4 regions of the Saccharopolyspora antibiotica genome follow, and region 1 is predicted to be linked to each of the others. Evidence: riboswitches for the same ligand, from Rfam matches in the RefSeq annotation. Region 1 holds a riboswitch; each other region holds the start of a gene.
What was found. Region 1 has a riboswitch for cobalamin ahead of ACL03H_RS02850 (Rossmann-like domain-containing protein). Riboswitches for the same ligand answer to the same signal wherever they lie in the genome.
Positions count from the first base shown of each region.

Region 2: another riboswitch for cobalamin. It lies ahead of metE (5-methyltetrahydropteroyltriglutamate--homocysteine S-methyltransferase); the one in region 1 lies ahead of ACL03H_RS02850 (Rossmann-like domain-containing protein).
Region 3: another riboswitch for cobalamin. It lies ahead of cobN (cobaltochelatase subunit CobN); the one in region 1 lies ahead of ACL03H_RS02850 (Rossmann-like domain-containing protein).
Region 4: another riboswitch for cobalamin. It lies ahead of ACL03H_RS04040 (ABC transporter substrate-binding protein); the one in region 1 lies ahead of ACL03H_RS02850 (Rossmann-like domain-containing protein).

Region 1 covers NZ_JBJZOI010000003.1:146,270-150,548, reverse strand. Annotated here, with positions in the region: gene ACL03H_RS02860 (MFS transporter) at 23-1,282, opposite strand; gene ACL03H_RS02855 (PLP-dependent cysteine synthase family protein) at 1,279-2,376, opposite strand; gene ACL03H_RS02850 (Rossmann-like domain-containing protein) at 2,373-3,176, opposite strand; cobalamin riboswitch at 3,389-3,554, opposite strand; gene ACL03H_RS02845 (class I SAM-dependent methyltransferase) at 3,786-4,279, opposite strand, start outside.
Region 2 covers NZ_JBJZOI010000014.1:86,339-90,617, forward strand. Annotated here, with positions in the region: gene ACL03H_RS13650 (cold-shock protein) at 87-290, opposite strand; tRNA gene ACL03H_RS13655 (tRNA-Arg) at 825-901, opposite strand; gene ACL03H_RS13660 (FG-GAP repeat domain-containing protein) at 1,079-1,729, opposite strand; cobalamin riboswitch at 1,906-2,143, shown strand; gene metE (5-methyltetrahydropteroyltriglutamate--homocysteine S-methyltransferase) at 2,273-4,279, shown strand, end outside.
Region 3 covers NZ_JBJZOI010000018.1:18,997-23,275, reverse strand. Annotated here, with positions in the region: gene ACL03H_RS16125 (precorrin-2 C(20)-methyltransferase) at 1-567, opposite strand, end outside; gene ACL03H_RS16120 (precorrin-8X methylmutase) at 564-1,202, opposite strand; gene cobG (precorrin-3B synthase) at 1,199-2,404, opposite strand; cobalamin riboswitch at 2,658-2,786, shown strand; gene cobN (cobaltochelatase subunit CobN) at 2,909-4,279, shown strand, end outside.
Region 4 covers NZ_JBJZOI010000004.1:165,635-169,913, reverse strand. Annotated here, with positions in the region: gene ACL03H_RS04045 (FecCD family ABC transporter permease) at 1-994, opposite strand, end outside; gene ACL03H_RS04040 (ABC transporter substrate-binding protein) at 991-1,992, opposite strand; cobalamin riboswitch at 2,075-2,207, opposite strand; gene ACL03H_RS04035 (cytochrome P450) at 2,356-3,567, opposite strand; gene ACL03H_RS04030 (SAM-dependent methyltransferase) at 3,666-4,279, opposite strand, start outside.

The sequences.
Region 1 (4,279 bases):
GGGCCGGAGGAGCGCCCCCGGCTCAGGCCACCGCCGTTTCGGGGGCGCGCCCCAGGGCGCCACGACGTTCCAGGACCCAGGTGCCCGCGCTGCCCGCGAGGCCGACCAGCAGCAGCGCCGCCCACGGCAGCCAGCGCGCTCCGGGCTCGGGGAAGGCCTCCAGCAGCGCACCGGCCAACCAGCTCACCCCGGCGGCGACCAAGCTCGACACCAGGTAGTAGAACCCGTAGTAGGTGCCCGCCAGCCGCTCGCTGCCGATCTCGGGCAGCAGCTCCATCGCGAACGGGTTCGTCATGGCCTGACCGACGGTGAACAGCACCACCGAGACCACCACCGGCGCGAACGCCAGCACCACGCCCGCGGGCCCCTCCCAGGGCAGCAGCTCCGGCAGGGCGGGCGCAGCCAGCAGCACCGGCAGGAACGAGCCGCCCATGCACAGCAGGCCGAGGACGATCGACCGGCCCGAGCTCCAGCGGCGACGGCACCACTCGGTGATCCGGACCTGGCCGAACACCCCGATCACCGTCGACACGCCGAACACCAGCGCGATCGACCAGGCCGCTCCCGACACGCGCTGCGCCTCCAGCGGCAGCATCAGGTAGAGCTGGTTGTAGAGCGCGAAGTACGCCGACAGCGAGAGCGTGAACCCGAGGAAGCGCCGGTTGGACACGACTTCCCGCCAGCTGCCCAGCACGCTCTGCCGCTGCGCCTCGACCGCGCGGTGCGGCAGCACGCACAGCTGCGCGACCGTGAGCGCCGCGAACGCCGCGCAGGCGACCAGCGCGATCAGCCGGAAGTCCACCGCCAGCAGCACCGCCCCCAGCAGGGGCCCCACCAGGGTGCCCGCGTGCTGGAAGACGTTGAACACGGCGAAGACCTCCGCGCGCCGCTCCCCCGCCTCGTGCATCAGGTAGGTGCGCACCGCCGGGTTGAACAGCGCGCCCGCCAGCCCGGTGAGGATCGCGGCGGCGAACACGCCGGGCAGCGAGGTGAACGCGGCGAACAGGCCGAAGGAGACGACCCGCAGCGCGCAGCCCACGATGATCATCGGGCGGCAGCCGAGCCGGTCCGCGGCGGTGCCGCCCAGGAGGAACATGCCCTGCTGGCTCAGGTTCCGGACCCCGAGCACCAACCCGACCACGGCGGCGCCGTAACCCAGGTTCCCGCTCAGGTACGCGGCCAGGAACGGCATCAGCATGTAGAAGCCCACGTTGATGCCGAACTGGTTGATCACCAGCAGCTTGGCCGCCGGGGACAGCCCGGCGAAGGCGGCGCGGTTCACGGCCGCACCTCGCAGACCGGGCAACCCGCGGAACCGGCGGCGCGGTGGGCGCAGGGATCGACCACCTTGCGCGACCTCCGCCAGCTCGTCGCGCTGTCGACCTCGTCCGGCACACCGTCCACTTCGGAGGGTTCGGAGACCGGATCCGGCAACCCCGCGCGGAACTCCGCGTCGTAGATCGTCCGCCAGTAGCGGTGCGGGCCGTCCGGGAACACCGCCGCCACCCGGTCCGAGCCCAGCTCGCGCGCGCACCAGGAGGCGACCAGCGCCACCGCGCCGGTGCTCCACCCCCCGGTGACGAACGCGCCGGAGGCCAGCCGCAGGCAGGCCGCGGCGGATTCGGCGGCGCCGAGCCAGTGCACCTCGTCGAACGCGTCGTAGTCCACGTTGCCCGGGTGGATGCTGCTGCCGAGGCCGCGCATCAGGCGCGGCACCGCCGGATCCCCGAACACCGCCGAGCCGGCCGCGTCCACCCCGACCAGCCGGACCCGGGGGCGGCGGCGCCGCAGCACCTGCGCGATGCCCGCGCTGTGCCCGCCGGTGCCGACGCCGCACACCACCACCTCGACGTCCGGCAGCTGGTCGAGCAGCTCGTGCCCGAGCTCGCGGTAACCCACGACGTTGTCCGGGTTGCCGTACTGATCCGGCCAGTACGCCCCGGGCAGCTCGGCCATCAGCTCCCGCACCCGCTCCAGCCGGGCCCGCTGCCAGCCGCCCACCGGGTGCGGCTCGCGCACCAGCTCGACCCGCACCCCGTGCGCGGCGAGCAGGGCGCGGGTCAGCTCGTCGAGCTCCGCGTCGGCGACCACCACCACCGGATGCCCCCAGGCCGCCCCGACGAAGGCGAGACCGAGCCCGAGGGTGCCGCTGGTGGACTCGATCACCGTCCCTCCGGGGCGCAGCTCACCCCGCGCGCGGGCCCCCGCGAGCATCGCCCGCGCCGCCCGCGCCTTCATCCCGCCGGGAGCGACGCCCTCCAGCTTCGCCCAGAAGCCCGGGTGGGGCCCGGACATCGGCACGCCGATGCGGACCATCGGGGTGCCGCCGATCAGGTCCAGGACCGAACCGCACCGGTCGGGTGCCCGGCCCGTCACGACGTGACCTCGGGGCGGGCGGCCTCGTAGGTGTGGATCGGGGTCGGCTCCCCGGAGAGCCAGAAGAACGGGTACGGCTCCGCCGAGAGCGCCTGCACCGGGCCGCCCAGCAGCTCGCGCAGCACCGCCGGACCGGTCTGGGCGAACATGGTCAGCGGCAGGCCGCGCCGCGCGCAGGTCGCCGCGATCTCGTCGAAGGTGCCGTTGCCCAGCACCATGCCGGAAGCCAACACCGCGTCCGCTCCCGCGATCGCCTCCGCGTGCTCGGTGAGCACCGGCTCGCCCCACTCGGTGCGGCCGCCCTTGAGGTCGCAGGGCAGGTAGTCCAGGCCGCGCTCGCGCAACGCCGCGAGCAACGAGTTGACCACGCCGATCACCGCGACCCGACCGCCTTCCGGAACCCGGGTGATCGCGGCGACGGCGCGCGCCCGCGCCATCGACTTCACCAGCGAATCCCCCGCCGGGACCACGACCCGCCGCGCGAGCGGGTGCTCCGCGTGCGGGCGGGCGGCCGCGAGGAAGGCGTCCAGCGCGGCCACCCGGACCGGCGGCAGCGGATGCCGCAACAGCTCCGCGACGCGGCGGCCCGCGCAGTCGCGCGCGGTCTCCTCGTCGACCGCGCCCGGCTCGACCGCGCAGGATCCGACCGCGGCGCCGACCCGGACGCTCAGCACCGCGTTGGTGTAACCGGTCCCCCGCCCGGGATGCCGGGCGGCCTGCACGGTGAGGAAGGCGACCGCCACCGACCGGAGCGCCGGATCCTCCCCGGTGAGCTCGCCGGACAGCGCGGCGGCGATCAATCTGTCTGAAGTGGACTCTGCTGCGGCGTGTTGTGCCGCCTGGGCAGGACTAGGACGCACGTGTCTCCCCGAACCGGAGCGATGGCGAAACGAACGCGAGCGGGATCACGCCCTGCGGTGGGCGGTCGGGTCCGGTGGGGATGGCGCGCCGGAACGGCGCGATGCGGCGTTGCGCGGCACCACGTACCTCCTCCGGGGCTCCGCGACCCCGTGCGAATCGGCACGACGGTGCCAGTCTCCTGGCTCGTGGATCGACACCGGCCTCCGGCCTTCCCGCCTCGGGGGCAGTGGCACGGGAGGAGGCAGGCTCCCCGCTCACAGTGGCGGGACCGCGCCGGATTCACACCGGCTTCCTGCACACCGTCGCTTGAACGGATGAGAAGTTCGCAGCCCCGGCCGCGGATGTCAAGTGATCACGGGCACCCCGCGGGGCCGGCCGCGAGCGCCGGAATCGGGGTCCGCGCAGGTGGGAACGAGCGAGCGGACGCGATGGGAGCGGATCCGCGAACCCCCGGCTCCCGCCGGAGTTCCCGCGTGACGACGCGGGAGGCCGACGGGAGCGTCGGACGCGGCCCGCGCGGAGTTCCCGGTGATTCCGGGAAGTTTCGGTCAGCCGGGCTGGACCGCTTCGGCTCCGCGGCGGCGGGCGGTGATGAACAGGAAGGTTCCCGGACCTCCGGTGTCGACCACGTCCAGGCCGGCCGAGCCGAGCAGCTCGCCGAGCTCCTCCGGAGCGAACGAGCGCTGCCCGAAGACGCGCTCGTGGCAGCGCTGGAAGTGGCGCTGGAACGCCCGGGTGCCCTGCCGGTAGGTGCTCAGGGTGAACGTCCCCGCCGGGTGCAGGCACCGCGCCACCTCGGCGATCACCCGGTGCGGATCGGGCAGCACGTGCAGGGCGTCGGAGCAGTTGACCGCGCCCAGGAAGCCGTCCGGGAACGGCAGCGCCCTGGCGTCGCCCTCGGTGAACAGCACCCCGGGCACCGCCTCCCGTGCCAGCTCCAGCAGCGGCGCGGCCGCGTCGAGGCCCAGCACCCGGTCCGGTCCGACCTGCTCGGCCAGCACCCGGGTCCAGCGCCCGGCCCCGCAGGCCACGTCCAGCACCG
Region 2 (4,279 bases), on a different contig from region 1:
CTCCACCGCGCCGCCATCACGAGGCGGGCGGGAGCGGCGCTGGGATCCTGGCCCCGCACGCGGCGGGGCCAGGCGAGCTCAACGTCTCAGACCACGCGGACCAGTTCGGCCTGCGGGCCCTTGGGCCCCTGGGTGACGTCGAAGGAAACCTGCTGGTTCTCCTCCAGGCTGCGGAATCCGCCGCCGTCGATGGCGGAGTAGTGCACGAACACGTCCGGCCCGCCCGCGTCCGGAGCGATGAAGCCGAAGCCCTTCTCCGCGTTGAACCACTTCACGGTTCCCTGAGTCATGCGTGTCTCCATTCGGGAGCTGAGAGGTATCACGGGCGCCACGCACCGTGCGCGAGGCCCGGGCCGGGTGATCTTTAGACGGCGGCTTAACTCCAGCTACACCAAAGACAGCAGCTCGCCCGCATCAACATCCTGCGAGCATGCGCGAACACGAACCCAGAAACAACGACCACCACGAACCCTACACGCCACGGGCGCTCGCTGCCATCAGCCGACTCACCGACAGCACGGGGACCGCGACCGATGACGAGCCCCGCCGACGACGACCACCGCCACGTCCGCAGGTGACGGACGGGGAAGCGGCCTCGGGCGTCGAGCCGGCTCGCCCCGCGGCACGACGTGACCATCCGCGGCGCGGCGCTGGTGACGCGGAAGGCGGGGACGCCAGCCCCGGACAGCAGCGCACCGAGCCCGTCGAGACCAGCGGCCCACGAGAGCGCCTCGCCGCACGGCCCGGCAAGACGCCGGGACGGCGCCCGGAATCCTTCGCTCGCAACGCACCGCACGGGACGGAATCCTCGCGCATTCCCCTGGTGGCGCCCCCGGCAGGACTCGAACCTGCGACCTAAGGATTAGAAGTCCTTTGCTCTGTCCAGCTGAGCTACGAGGGCCCGCACATCACTCGCGTGAGCTGCAGCAAGCAGGGTAACCGGCGGCTCCGTCGACAGTGGTACCGGCGCGGTCGGCGTTGCAGACCCGGTATCGAACGGCAAGCCGATCGACAACTGCGCCGGCCGGGCTCCGGGGCCGCCGCGCCCCCTCGACGCGACGGACCCGGCCGCTCCCGGTCAGGAACAGGATTCGGGAACGACCCGCAGCACCGGGTCGTCCTGCCCGACCCCGGTGAACGAGTACTCGTCGACCGGGGTGGCCACGCCATCGCGCACGTCGAACGCGATCCGCGCGCCGTCGTAGGCGGGTTCGGTGGTGGGGCTCTCGTTCGACGCGGCGAGGGTGATCAGCACCCGTCCGTCCGATCCGGCCGGTGCGCACTCGTAGCCGAGCCGGGCGGCCACGCCACCACCTTCGTTGATCTTCAGCGGCTGACCGTCCTGCGTGGTCAGCTCGCGCGGTGCTCCATCGGCGCCGAGGTCCCAGACGCTGAACCACGCGGTGTTCGCGCCGATGGACTCCGCCACCAGCACTTCCTGCCTGCCGTCGTGGTTCACGTCGAGCACCCGCATCGGCTGGGTGCCCGCGTAGGCGTCGCCGGGCAGCGTCGCCTCGGTCACCTTTCCGTCCACTGTGAACTTCAGCAGCTGCTGCGAGCCGTCGCCGATCGCGGCCAGCTTCGCCGTGTCCGGGGTGCCGTTGCCGTCCAGATCGGCGGTGACCGTCTCGGTCGAATCGGCGACGGCGACGCCCGCCGGGACCAGGGCCATCGCGGCAGCGGCCAGCGCGCCGATGCCCACACCTGCGCGAATTCCGTTCTTCCCCACGGTGGATGTCCTCTCGAGTCGGCCTGGTGGCGGGGTGAGCGCTCCGCTCCCCCTCTTCTGCCCGGAAGACGCCTCAGCCCGAGCGGGGTTGCCCGGGCCCGCCAACTTCGCCGGACGAGACCGGTGCGCACCGGGGAGCTGAACGTCGAACCCTTGTCTTCCCGCCAGAAGCAAGTAGCCTCCGCAGTGCTGGTGGTTCGCACGGCTCCGCGGAAGCGGGTCGGTGCGAGGCAAGAGGGAACCCGGTGCGAATCCGGGACTGCCCCGCAGCGGTGAGCGGGAACGACCGCCGTCACCGGTCCACGACCGGTCACAGCACTGAGCGCACGCTCGGGAAGCGACGGCCACTAGGAACCCCGGTACTACCGGGAAGCGCCCGCGAGTCCGAAGACCTGCCACCGGTGCGCGCGTCCGAGGACGCGCGCTGGTGCGAGGTCTCGCGGGAAGACCTGGTCCACGAGCCGCCACCCGCGCGGCGACGTGCGCCCGGATCACGTCCGCTCGACCTCGCAGATCTGTCGTCCAGCTCGCGAGGAGAGAGCGTTGACCAGCACAATCGGATCCACCGTGCTCGGGTTCCCCAGGATCGGACCGAACCGGGAGCTCAAGCGCGCACTGGAGCGCTACTGGCAGTCCCGCATCGGCGAGGCGGAGCTGCGCGAAGTCGCCCGCACGCTGCGCGCCGACACGTGGCGGTCGCTGCGCGACGCCGGGCTGGACTCGGTTCCGGGAAACACCTTTTCCTACTACGACCAGGTCCTCGACACGGCGGTCACCTTCGGCGCGGTCCCGCACCGCTTCGCGGAACTGGGCCTGAACCCGCTCGACACCTACTTCGCGATGGCGCGCGGCGTGGAATCCGCGCCACCGCTGGAGATGACGAAGTGGTTCGACACGAACTACCACTACATCGTCCCGGAGATCGGGCCGGACACGACGTTCCGGCTCTCCGACCGCACCGCCGTCGACCAGTGCGCCGAGGCCGCCGAGCTCGGCGTCACGACCCGGCCGGTCCTCGTCGGACCGCTGACGTTCCTGCTGCTGTCCAAGCCGGTGGGCGGTGCGGCCGGATCGTTCCGCCCGCTGGACAAGGTCGACGAACTCGTCGACGCCTACGCCGAACTGCTCGGGGAGCTGCACCGGGCCGGGGTGGAGTGGGTGCAGCTGGACGAGCCCGCGTTCACCGCGGACCGCTCGCAGGCCGACCTCGACGCGCTGCGCGCCGCCTACCAGCGCCTCGGTGAGCTCGACGAGCGGCCGAAGATCCTCGTCGCCTCCTACTTCGGCGAGCTCGGCGACGCGCTGGGCGTGCTGGCCGCCGCGCCGATCGAGGCGCTGGGCGTGGACCTCGTCGCCGGGCGACGCACCGTGGACCAGTTGCCCGCGGTGCCGGGGCTGCGGGGCAAGACGCTGGTCGCGGGCCTGGTCGACGGCCGCAACATCTGGCGCACCGACCTGGACGAAGCGCTCACCACCGGCGCGACGCTGCTCGGCCTCGCCGGTGAAGTGGCGGTGAGCAGCTCCTGCTCGCTGCTGCACGTGCCCTACGACGTCGACGCCGAGACCGACCTAGACCCGAGGGTGCGGTCCTGGCTGGCGTTCGCCGCGCAGAAGGTGGACGAGGTCGTGATCCTCGACCGCGCCCTGCACCGGGGGAGGGACGCCGTCACCGAGCAGCTCGACGACGCGCGTCGCCGCATCACCGACCGGGCCGGGGCGGAACTGACCCGCAACGACCGGGTGCGGGCGCGGCTCGACTCGCTCCAACCCGAGCACGCCCGGCGCGGGGACTACGCCGACCGTCTCGCCGCGCAGCGGAAGTCGTTGCGGCTGCCGCCGCTGCCGACCACGACGATCGGCTCCTTCCCGCAGACCACCGACGTGCGCAAGGCTCGGGCCGCGGTGCGCTCCGGCAGCATCGACCGCGCGACCTACGAGCAGCGGATGCGCGACGAGATCGATCGCGTCATCCGGCTGCAGGAGGACCTGGGCCTGGACGTGCTCGTGCACGGCGAGCCGGAGCGCAACGACATGGTGCAGTACTTCGCCGAGCACCTGGAGGGCTTCGCGAGCACGCGGCACGGCTGGGTGCAGTCCTACGGCTCCCGGTGCGTGCGCCCGCCGATCCTGTACGGCGACGTGGCCCGGCCCGAGCCGATGACCGCGGCATGGGTGACGTACGCCCAGCAGCGCACCGAGAAGCCGGTGAAGGGGATGCTGACCGGCCCGGTCACCATCCTCGCCTGGTCCTTCGTGCGCGACGACCAGCCGCTGAGCACCACCGCGCGGCAGGTCGCGCTGGCGATCCGGGACGAGGTCGAGGACCTGGAGAACGCCGGGATCAGGGTGATCCAGGTCGACGAGCCCGCGCTGCGCGAACTGCTGCCGCTGCGGGCCGCGCAGCACCAGGACTACCTGAGCTGGGCGGTGGAGTCGTTCCGGCTCGCCACCTCCGGCGTCGCGGACTCGACGCAGATCCACACGCACCTGTGCTACTCGGAGTTCGGGGACGTGATCAACGCGATCGTGGAGCTGGACGCGGACGTCACG
Region 3 (4,279 bases), on a different contig from region 1:
GCCGAGCTTCATCACGGCGGCCGCGTCGGTGCCCGCCAGCTTCTCCGCCAGCACCTCGGGGTCGAGGGTGCCCGGCAGCACGGTGAGCACCTCGTCCCGCTCGGCCAGCGGCCGGCCCAGCTCGGCCGCGGCCCCGCTCACCGAGGTGACGCCCGGGATCGCCGCGACCTCGAAGCGGCCCACCAGCCGCTTGTGCATGTGCATGTAGGAGCCGTAGAAGAACGGGTCGCCCTCGCACAGCAGCGCCACGGTCCGCCCGGCGGCCAGGTGCGCGGCGAGGCGTTCGGCGGCCTCGGCGTAGAACTCGTCGATCGCGCCCTGGTAGCCGCCCGGGTGGTCGGTGGTCTCCGTCGTCACCGGGTAGACCAGCGGCTCCTCCAGCTGCCCCTCCCGCAGGTAGGGCTCGGCGACGGAGCGGGCGATGCTGCGGCCGTGCCGGGCGCTGTGATAGGCGATCACCTCGGCCTCGCCGATCAGCCGCGCGGCCTTCACGGTGACCAGCTCCGGGTCCCCCGGGCCGAGCCCGACGCCGAACAACCTGCCTGCCTGCTCCACGGTGCTGCTCACTCCTGTTCGCTCGCGATCGCGTTGACGGCCGCCACGGCCATCGCGCTGCCGCCCCGGCGGCCCAGCACCACCAGGTGCTCCAGCGCGGGGTGGTCGGCCAGGGCCTGCTTGGACTCGGCGGCGCCGATGAACCCGACGGGCAGGCCGAGCACGGCGGCGGGCCTGCCCGCGCCCGCGTCGACCATCTCCAGCAGCCGGAACAGCGAGGTCGGGGCGTTGCCGACGGCCACCACCGAGCCCTCCAGCCGGTCCCGCCACAGCTCCATCGCCGCCGCGCTGCGGGTGGTGCCCAGCCGCTCGGCCAGCTCCGGAACCCCGGGGTCGCCGAGGGTGCAGACGATCTCGTTGTCCGCGGGCAGCCTGCGCCGGGTGATCCCGGCGGCGACCATCGCGGCATCGCAGAGCACCGGCGCCCCGGAGCGCAGCGCGGCGCGGGCGGCGGCGACCGCTCCCGTCGACCAGGCGAGGTCGCGCACCAGGTCCACCATCCCGCAGGCGTGGATCATGCGGACCGCCACTCCCGCCACGTCCGGCGGCACGCCGTCGAGCTCGGCCTCCGCGCGGATGGTGGCGAAGGAGCGGCGGTAGATCTCCGCCCCGTCCCGGACGTAGTCGTAGCCGTTCTCGGTGCTCACACTGCCCTCCGTGCCGCGTCCAGCGCGGCTGACACCTCGCCGGCGGGGGCTCCGCCGACCTCGTAACCGCTCCCGGTGGCCAGCACCAGGACCGCGTCTCCCGCCGGGCGCCCGCAGCGGCGCTCGCACCCGGCCCAGTGCACCGGCCGAGGTCCCGGGCGCGCGACGCGCGCGGCGTCGGCGCGCACGTCCGCGAGGGACTTCGCGCAACCCGGGCTGCCGGCGCAGGACGTCACCCCGGCGAGCGGATCCGCCGCGTCCACCAGGAATCCGGCTCCGTCCAATTCGGACAGCAGGCGCGGAGCGGCCGTCTCGGGGACGTCCGGCAGCAGCAGGGCGCGCCACGGGGTGAGCCGCAGCGGCCGGCCCAGCTCGGCCAGCACCCGCACCTGCGCGGCGCCGCACCGCCCCAGCGGTGCGCCCAGCGCGAGGCAGACCAGCCCGTCGCGGCGGTGCCGGGCGCCCAGCCCGGCGTGCGTCGGCATCGGCTCGACGGCGGACACCGGCGCGGTGCTCCCCAGCGCGGCGGAGCCGAGCGCGGCGCGCAGGCGCCCGGCGACCCGGCCGGTGCCCTCGGAGAGCTCGGCGAGCCGCCAGCTCGCCGCGCCCTGCCGCGCCCGCTCCACGAGGAACTCCCCGGCGGCCAGCACGGCGGCCCGCGCCGCGTCGGCGGCCGCGACCCGGATCCCCTCGTCCGCCCCGGACAGCAGCACGGCCACCGCGCCCCCCGCCGGGACCAGCCCGACGTCGGCGCCCAGCCCGGCGACATCGCCCCGCCCGTCGTCGACGGTGAACAGGAAGCGCCCCGGCAGTTCCGCCAGCGCGGGTTCGGCGCACAACAGCTCGTCGAGCTCGACGGCCACCGCGCCCGCGTCCAGCGCCGCGAGCTCGTCGCAACCGGTGTGCGGGGAGGCGATCACGTTGCGGACCCGCTCGTGCGTCGGCGAGGGCAGCAGGCCCGACTCGGCGAGCCGGGCCGCGAACTCCGGCACCGCGCTCGCCGCCAAGCCCCGCACCTGGAGGTTCGCCCGCGAGGTGAGCTCCCAGCCGCCGTCGCCCAGCTCGGCGGCCGCGGCCACCGCCCGCACCTGGCGCGCGCTGAGCCTGCCGCCGGGCACGCGGACCCGGGCCAGGCCGCCGTCGGCGGCCTCGTGCACCCGCAGCGCCCCGGGGCACCGGTCGGGCTCGGCTCGTCGCGGCACGGCTCTCCCCGCTCTGGTCGTGGTCCGATCGGAACCGGAATCCGCAGCGCACGGCGCGATTCCGGGATGGCGCGCGGATCTCGCCGCGCACCGGCGGTCGTCGATACTACGGCCCGCCCGGGCCACGTCGGCACAACGCGACGCACCTCACCGCCCCGCGATCGGCCAGTGCGCGATCTCTCCTGCCGCGGCGCACCAGCGCACTTGACGAACGATCGCGCCGTTGCGGAGAGTGGTCCGCGGCGACGAGTGGAGGAAGCCGGTGCGAGTCCGGCGCGGTCCCGCCACTGTCACCGGGGAGCGGACTCCGCACGAGGTCACTGCCCGCACGAGCTGCGGGTGGGAAGGCCGGGGCGAGCGACGATCCGGGAGCCAGGACACTCCGCGCCGCCACCGCCCGGTCGACACCGGGCAGCCGACGACTCCGGGGCGAGGACCCCGAGGAAGGTTGACCATGCGTCCTGCCCGCACGCCCGCGTCCCTGCCCAGCCGGGAGCGTGCCGCATGATCCTGCTGCTGTCCACATCGGACACCGATCTGCTCAGCGCACGCGCCAGCGGTGCGGACTTCCGGCTCGGCAACCCGGCGCGGCTCGGCGCGGACGACCTGCCGCCGCTGCTGGAGGACGCGGACCTCGTGGTGGTGCGGCTGCTCGGCGGCCGCCGCGCCTGGGAGGAGGGCCTGGACGCGCTGCTCGCGGGCCCGCGCCCGGTCGTGGTCCTCGGCGGCGAGCAGGCCCCGGACGCGGAACTCATGGAGTGCTCCACGGTCCCCGGCGGCGTGTGCGCGCAGGCCCACGCCTACCTGGCTCAGGGCGGGCCGGACAACCTCGCGCAGCTGTTCCACTTCCTCTCCGACACCGTGCTGCTCACCGGCCACGGCTTCGAGCCACCGGTGGAGACGCCGAAGTGGGGCCCGCTGGAGCGCACCCCGCGCCGCACCGAGGGCCCGAAGGTGGCGGTGCTCTACTACCGCGCGCACCACATGGCGGGCAACACCGCGTTCGCGCACGCGCTCTCGGAGGCGATCGAGGACGCCGGGGGCCAGGCCCTGCCGGTGTTCTGCGCGTCGCTGCGCGCCCCCGAGCCCGGCCTGCTGGAGACGCTGCGCGAGGCGGACGCGCTGATCGTGACGGTGCTGGCGGCGGGCGGCACGAAGCCCGCGACCGCCTCGGCCGGGGGTGACGACGAGGCGTGGGACGTGGGGGCGCTGGCTGCGCTGGACGTGCCGATCCTGCAGGGGCTCACGCTCACCTCCAGCCGCGCGGCCTGGGCGGACAACGACGAGGGCCTGTCCCCGCTGGACATGGCCACCCAGGTGGCGGTGCCGGAGTTCGACGGCAGGCTGATCACGGTGCCGTTCTCGTTCAAGGAGAACGACTCCGAGGGCCTCCCGGTGTACGTGGCCGATCCGGAGCGCACCGCGCGCGTCGCGGGCATCGCCGTGAAGCACGCGCGGCTGCGGCACGTCCCGGCCGCCGACAAGCGGCTGGTGCTGATGCTCTCGGCCTACCCGACGAAGCACTCCCGCATCGGCAACGCGGTCGGGCTCGACACCCCGGCCAGCGCGGTGGGCCTGCTCCAGCGCCTCCGCGAAGCCGGGTACGACATCGGCCCCGAGGACGGCCCGGACGCGCTGCCCGGCGTCGCCGCGCAGGACGGCGACGCGCTGGTGCACGCGCTGATCGCCGCCGGGGGCCAGGACCCGGACTGGCTGACCGAGGAGCAGCTGTCCGGCAACCCGGTGCGCATCCCAGCGAAGCGCTACGCCGACTGGTTCGCCACCCTGCCGCAGGACCTGCGGGACAGCGTCGAGCGGCACTGGGGGCCGCCGCCGGGCGAGCAGTTCGTGGACCGCTCGCACGACCCGGACGGC
Region 4 (4,279 bases), on a different contig from region 1:
CGGGCACGCCGACGAGCGCGGTGACCACGCCGACCGGGACCTCCTGCGGGGCCGCGATCGTCGTGGCCAGCACGTCCACCCACACCAGCAGCACCGCGCCGAGCACGGCGGTCACCGGCAGCAGCACCCGGTGCCGGGGCCCGACCAGCAGCCGCGCGGCCTGCGGCAGCACGAGCCCGACGAAGCCGATCGCCCCGGCGGCGGCCACCAGCGTCGCGGCCAGCAGCGCCGTGGCCACCAGCAGCACCAGCCGCAGCCGGGCCACGCGCACTCCGAGCGAGGCGGCGGCGTCCTGGCCGAAGGCGAAGGCGTCCAGCGCGGCGGCCCGGGACTGGCACAGCACCAAGCAGCCCGCGCACACGGCCCCGGCCAGCGCCACGTCGTTCCACCGCGCCCCCGACAGCGAGCCCAGCAGCCAGAACAGCACGCCGCGGGTCTGCTCCGCGTCCGCCGAGGTGATCACGATGTAGGAGGTGAGCGCGGAGAACAGCTGGGTCCCCGCGACCCCGGCCAGCACGGTGTGCCCGGTGGCGCCGCCCGCGAGCGCGGCCAGCAGCATCACCAGTGCGAACGCCACCAGTGCCCCGGCGAAAGCCCCGGCGGTGAGGCCGACGACCCCGCCGCCGAGCCCGAGCACCACGATCGACACCGCCCCGGTCGAGGCTCCCGCCGACACGCCGAGCAGGAAGGGGTCGGCCAGCGGGTTGCGCAGCACCGACTGCAACACCGCCCCGCACACCCCGAGCCCGGACCCGCACACCGCGGCCAGCAGCGCCCGCGGCAGCCGCAGCTGCCACACGATGCCCTGGCCGATGCGGGACACGCCGGTCTCCAGCAGCCCGAGCCGGTCGGCGACCACGCTGCCGACGTCGGCGAGGCTGAGATCGGCGGGCCCGAGGGTGACCGCGACCCCGATCGACAGCAGCAGTGCCGGGATCCCGGCCAGCACGATCGCGGTACCCGGCAGCCGCCCGGCGGGCAGCGCCGCGGTCACCGCTTCCGGTCCAGCTCGACGAGCCGGTCGGCCAGCCGTTCGATGCCCGTGACCGTGCGCAGGCTGATGTTGAGCTCGGTGCCGGTCATGGGCATGAGCCGGCCCGCGCGCACGGCTCCGAGCCGGGACACCGCCGGGTCCTCGCGCAGGAACCGCGTCTTCGCCGCCAGTCCGTCGCCCTCCCCGTCGCGGGTGAGGTCGCCGAGCACCAGCAGGTCCGGGTCGCGGGCGAGGACGTCCTCCCACGAGACCTGCGGCCACATCGAGGCCTGGTCCCCGTAGGCGTTGCGCACGCCCAGCTCCCTGGCCATGATCGCCGGGGAACCGGTGGACCCGGCCACGTACGGGGATTCGGTGCGGGCGAACCAGAACAGCACCGAGGTGTCCGGCGGGGACTCCAGGTTCGCGACCCGGGCCCGGGCCGCCTCGACCCTGCTCGTCAGCTGGGCGACGAGCTCGTGGCCGCGCTCGGGGACGCCGAACAGACCGGCGATCTCCCGCACCTCCTGGTAGATGTCGGCCAGCTCGACCGGCTCGGCCAGCGGCGCCTCCTCCGGCAGGCAGTTGCTCGGGGACAGGTAGGTCGGCACCCCGAGCTCGGCAAACCGCTCGCGATCGGCGACCCGCTCGTCGGTGAACATCGCCCGGTAGGCGCCCAGCACGATGTCCGGTTCGGTGCCGAGCACCGCCTCGAACGACGGGGTCTCGTCGCTGAGGCGCGGGACGTGGGCGTTGGCCGCCGCCAGCGCGGGATCGACCGGCTCGGTCCAGGTCGCGGTGCCGACGATCCGGTCGGCGAGCCCCAGCGAGAGCATGATCTCGGTGGTCGACTGGTTCAGCGACACCGCCCGTCGCGGCGGGCTGGTCACGGTGACGTCGGTGTCGCAGTTGCGCAGCGTCGTCCCGGACGCGGCGGTGTCCTCGGCGGGCGCGGAGCAGGAGGCCAGCAGGGCGGCGACCAGCGCCACCCACCCGGTGCGGGCGCGCGGTAACGGCATGTCACGAGTTCCTCACCCCGGACCCAGGCGCGGGGTCCGGCAGCAGCGACCCGGCACCGCCTGCGGCCCGGGGAGCCGGCCTGGTCTTCGGGCTCGGGTTCAGCGGGCGAGGTCCCTTCCCCGATCGCGTGATCGAGTGGTGTCCGCCCGCGCGGGCGGTCCTCGCCCATCGCCCCTACCGCTGCGCGTCAGCTCCGGCTTCCGACCGGATTCCCCGCCCATTCCGGGCACGACTGGCTCCCGGGCACCCTAACCGGGCGCACCGCTGCCGCATCAAGGTGATGTTCCTCGCCGCACGGTGGTGGTGGCCCCCGGCGCGCTCCGGCGGGGTGGCGATCACCCCGCCGGGACCGCGCCGCCGCGTCACCAGGTGACGGGCAGCGCGTGCAGGCCGAAGATCGCGGCGTCGTTCTTCAGCGGCAGCTCACCGGGGTCGCACGCGGGCCGCAGCTCGGGGATCTTCCGGAACAGCGTGCGGTAGACGATCTCCAGCTCCATCCGGGCCAGGTTCTGCCCGAGGCACTGGTGCGGGCCGTAGCCGAAGGCGACGTGCTGCCGGGCGCCGCGGTCCACGTCGATCTCCTCGGGCCGCGCGAAGGCCGCCGGATCGCGGTTCGCGGCGCCGCCCAGCGCGAACACGCCCTCCCCCGCCTTGATCGGCTGTCCGCCGATCTCCAGGTCGTCCTTGGCGATCCGCACCGTGATCAGATCGGTGATGCTGAAGTAGCGCAGCAGCTCGTCCACGACCTCCAGCGCTCCCTCGGCCGCTCCGGTGACGCGCTCGCGCAGCTCGGGGGCGCGCATCAGCGCCAGCGAACCCAGCGAGATCATGTTCCCGGTGGTGTCGTGCCCGGCGGTCAGCAGCAGGAAGGCCAGGTCCACGAGCTCGGCGTGGTCGTAGGAGCGGTCCTCGGGCGTCTTGGCGGCCTGGCGGCTGAGCAGGTCGTCGCCGGGATCCGCCTCCTTCCGGGTGACCAAGTCGTCGAGGTAGGACTGCAGGTCGAAGAAGGCCCGCTGCCGGGCCAGCGGGGGCTCGGTCGTGTTGAGCATCGTGGACGTGCGGTCCTCGAAGAACTCGTGGTCGCCGTAGGAGACGCCGAGCAGTTCGCAGATCACCAGCGACGGAACCGGGAACGACAGCGCGCGCACCAGGTCGGCCGGACGCGGTCCGGCCAGCATCGCGTCCACCGCCTCGTCCACGACCTGCTGCACCCGGGGACGCATCGCCTCGGTCTTGCGCAGCGTGAACTCGCCGACGACGGCGCGGCGGGCCCGGGTGTGCACCGGCGGGTCCATTCCCGCCAGCGAGAGCGTGGAATCGTTGTCGCTCTTGGCCAGCTCCACCACGTGCGGGAAGTTCGGATCACCCCGGTCGGAGCTCAGCCGGGGATCGACGAGGGCTCGGCGGACGTCCTCGTAGCGGGTGACGATCCAGGCGTGCCTGCCGGTGGGCAGCAGCACCCGGCGCACCGGGGTGCTCTCGCGCAGCTCGGGGTACTCCTCCGGCAGCCGGAACGGGCAGGTGCGGGGTGGGGGGAAGGCCAGTGCGGTGTCGTCCTCGGCCAGATCGGGCACGGGAGATCGGTCCTTCGGTGCGGGGCGCCGCGGCGCCGGGTGGGCCGGGGTGCGGAGGTCCCGTCCGTCCACACCGGACGCCGGGACCGGTCCTGGGGTCAGCGCGGCTTCTCGGCGGTGAGCAGCGCGGAGCCGAACTCGTCCACGTCGACCATGTCCGCCGGGCTGAACTTCGCGTCGCCGCCCTCCGCGAAGACCGGGTCCAGCTGGTCGTTGTCCCGGCTCATCTGCTGGAAGGTGGGGCGCACGCTCTGCTCGGTGATGTCCAGCAGCTCGGTGAAGCGCAGGCCCGCGCGGCGCAGCATCGGCAGGTAGTCGTCGCCGTCGGCGAGGGTCATGATGAAGTCGCGCAGCAGCCGGTCGACGTGCCGCTGCTTGTCGGCGGGGATCGGGCCGCGGGCGAAGAAGTCGGTGAGCACGATCCGCCCGCCGGGCCTGAGCACCCGCCGGACCTCCCGGAATACCTGCTCGCGGTCGGGCATGTGGAAGATCGACTCGATGGCGATGGCGGCGTCGAAGGACTCGTCGGGGAACGGCAGCTCCATCGCGTCGGCGTGCTGGAACTCCACCTGGCCGGACAGGCCCTCCGCCTCGGCGATCTCGGTGGCGCGGGTGATCTGGTCTCGGCTGATCGCGATGCCGGTGACGTGCGCCCCGGTCCGGCGGGCGATGCGCCCGGCGGGCTGGCCGAGCCCGCAGCCCACGTCCAGCA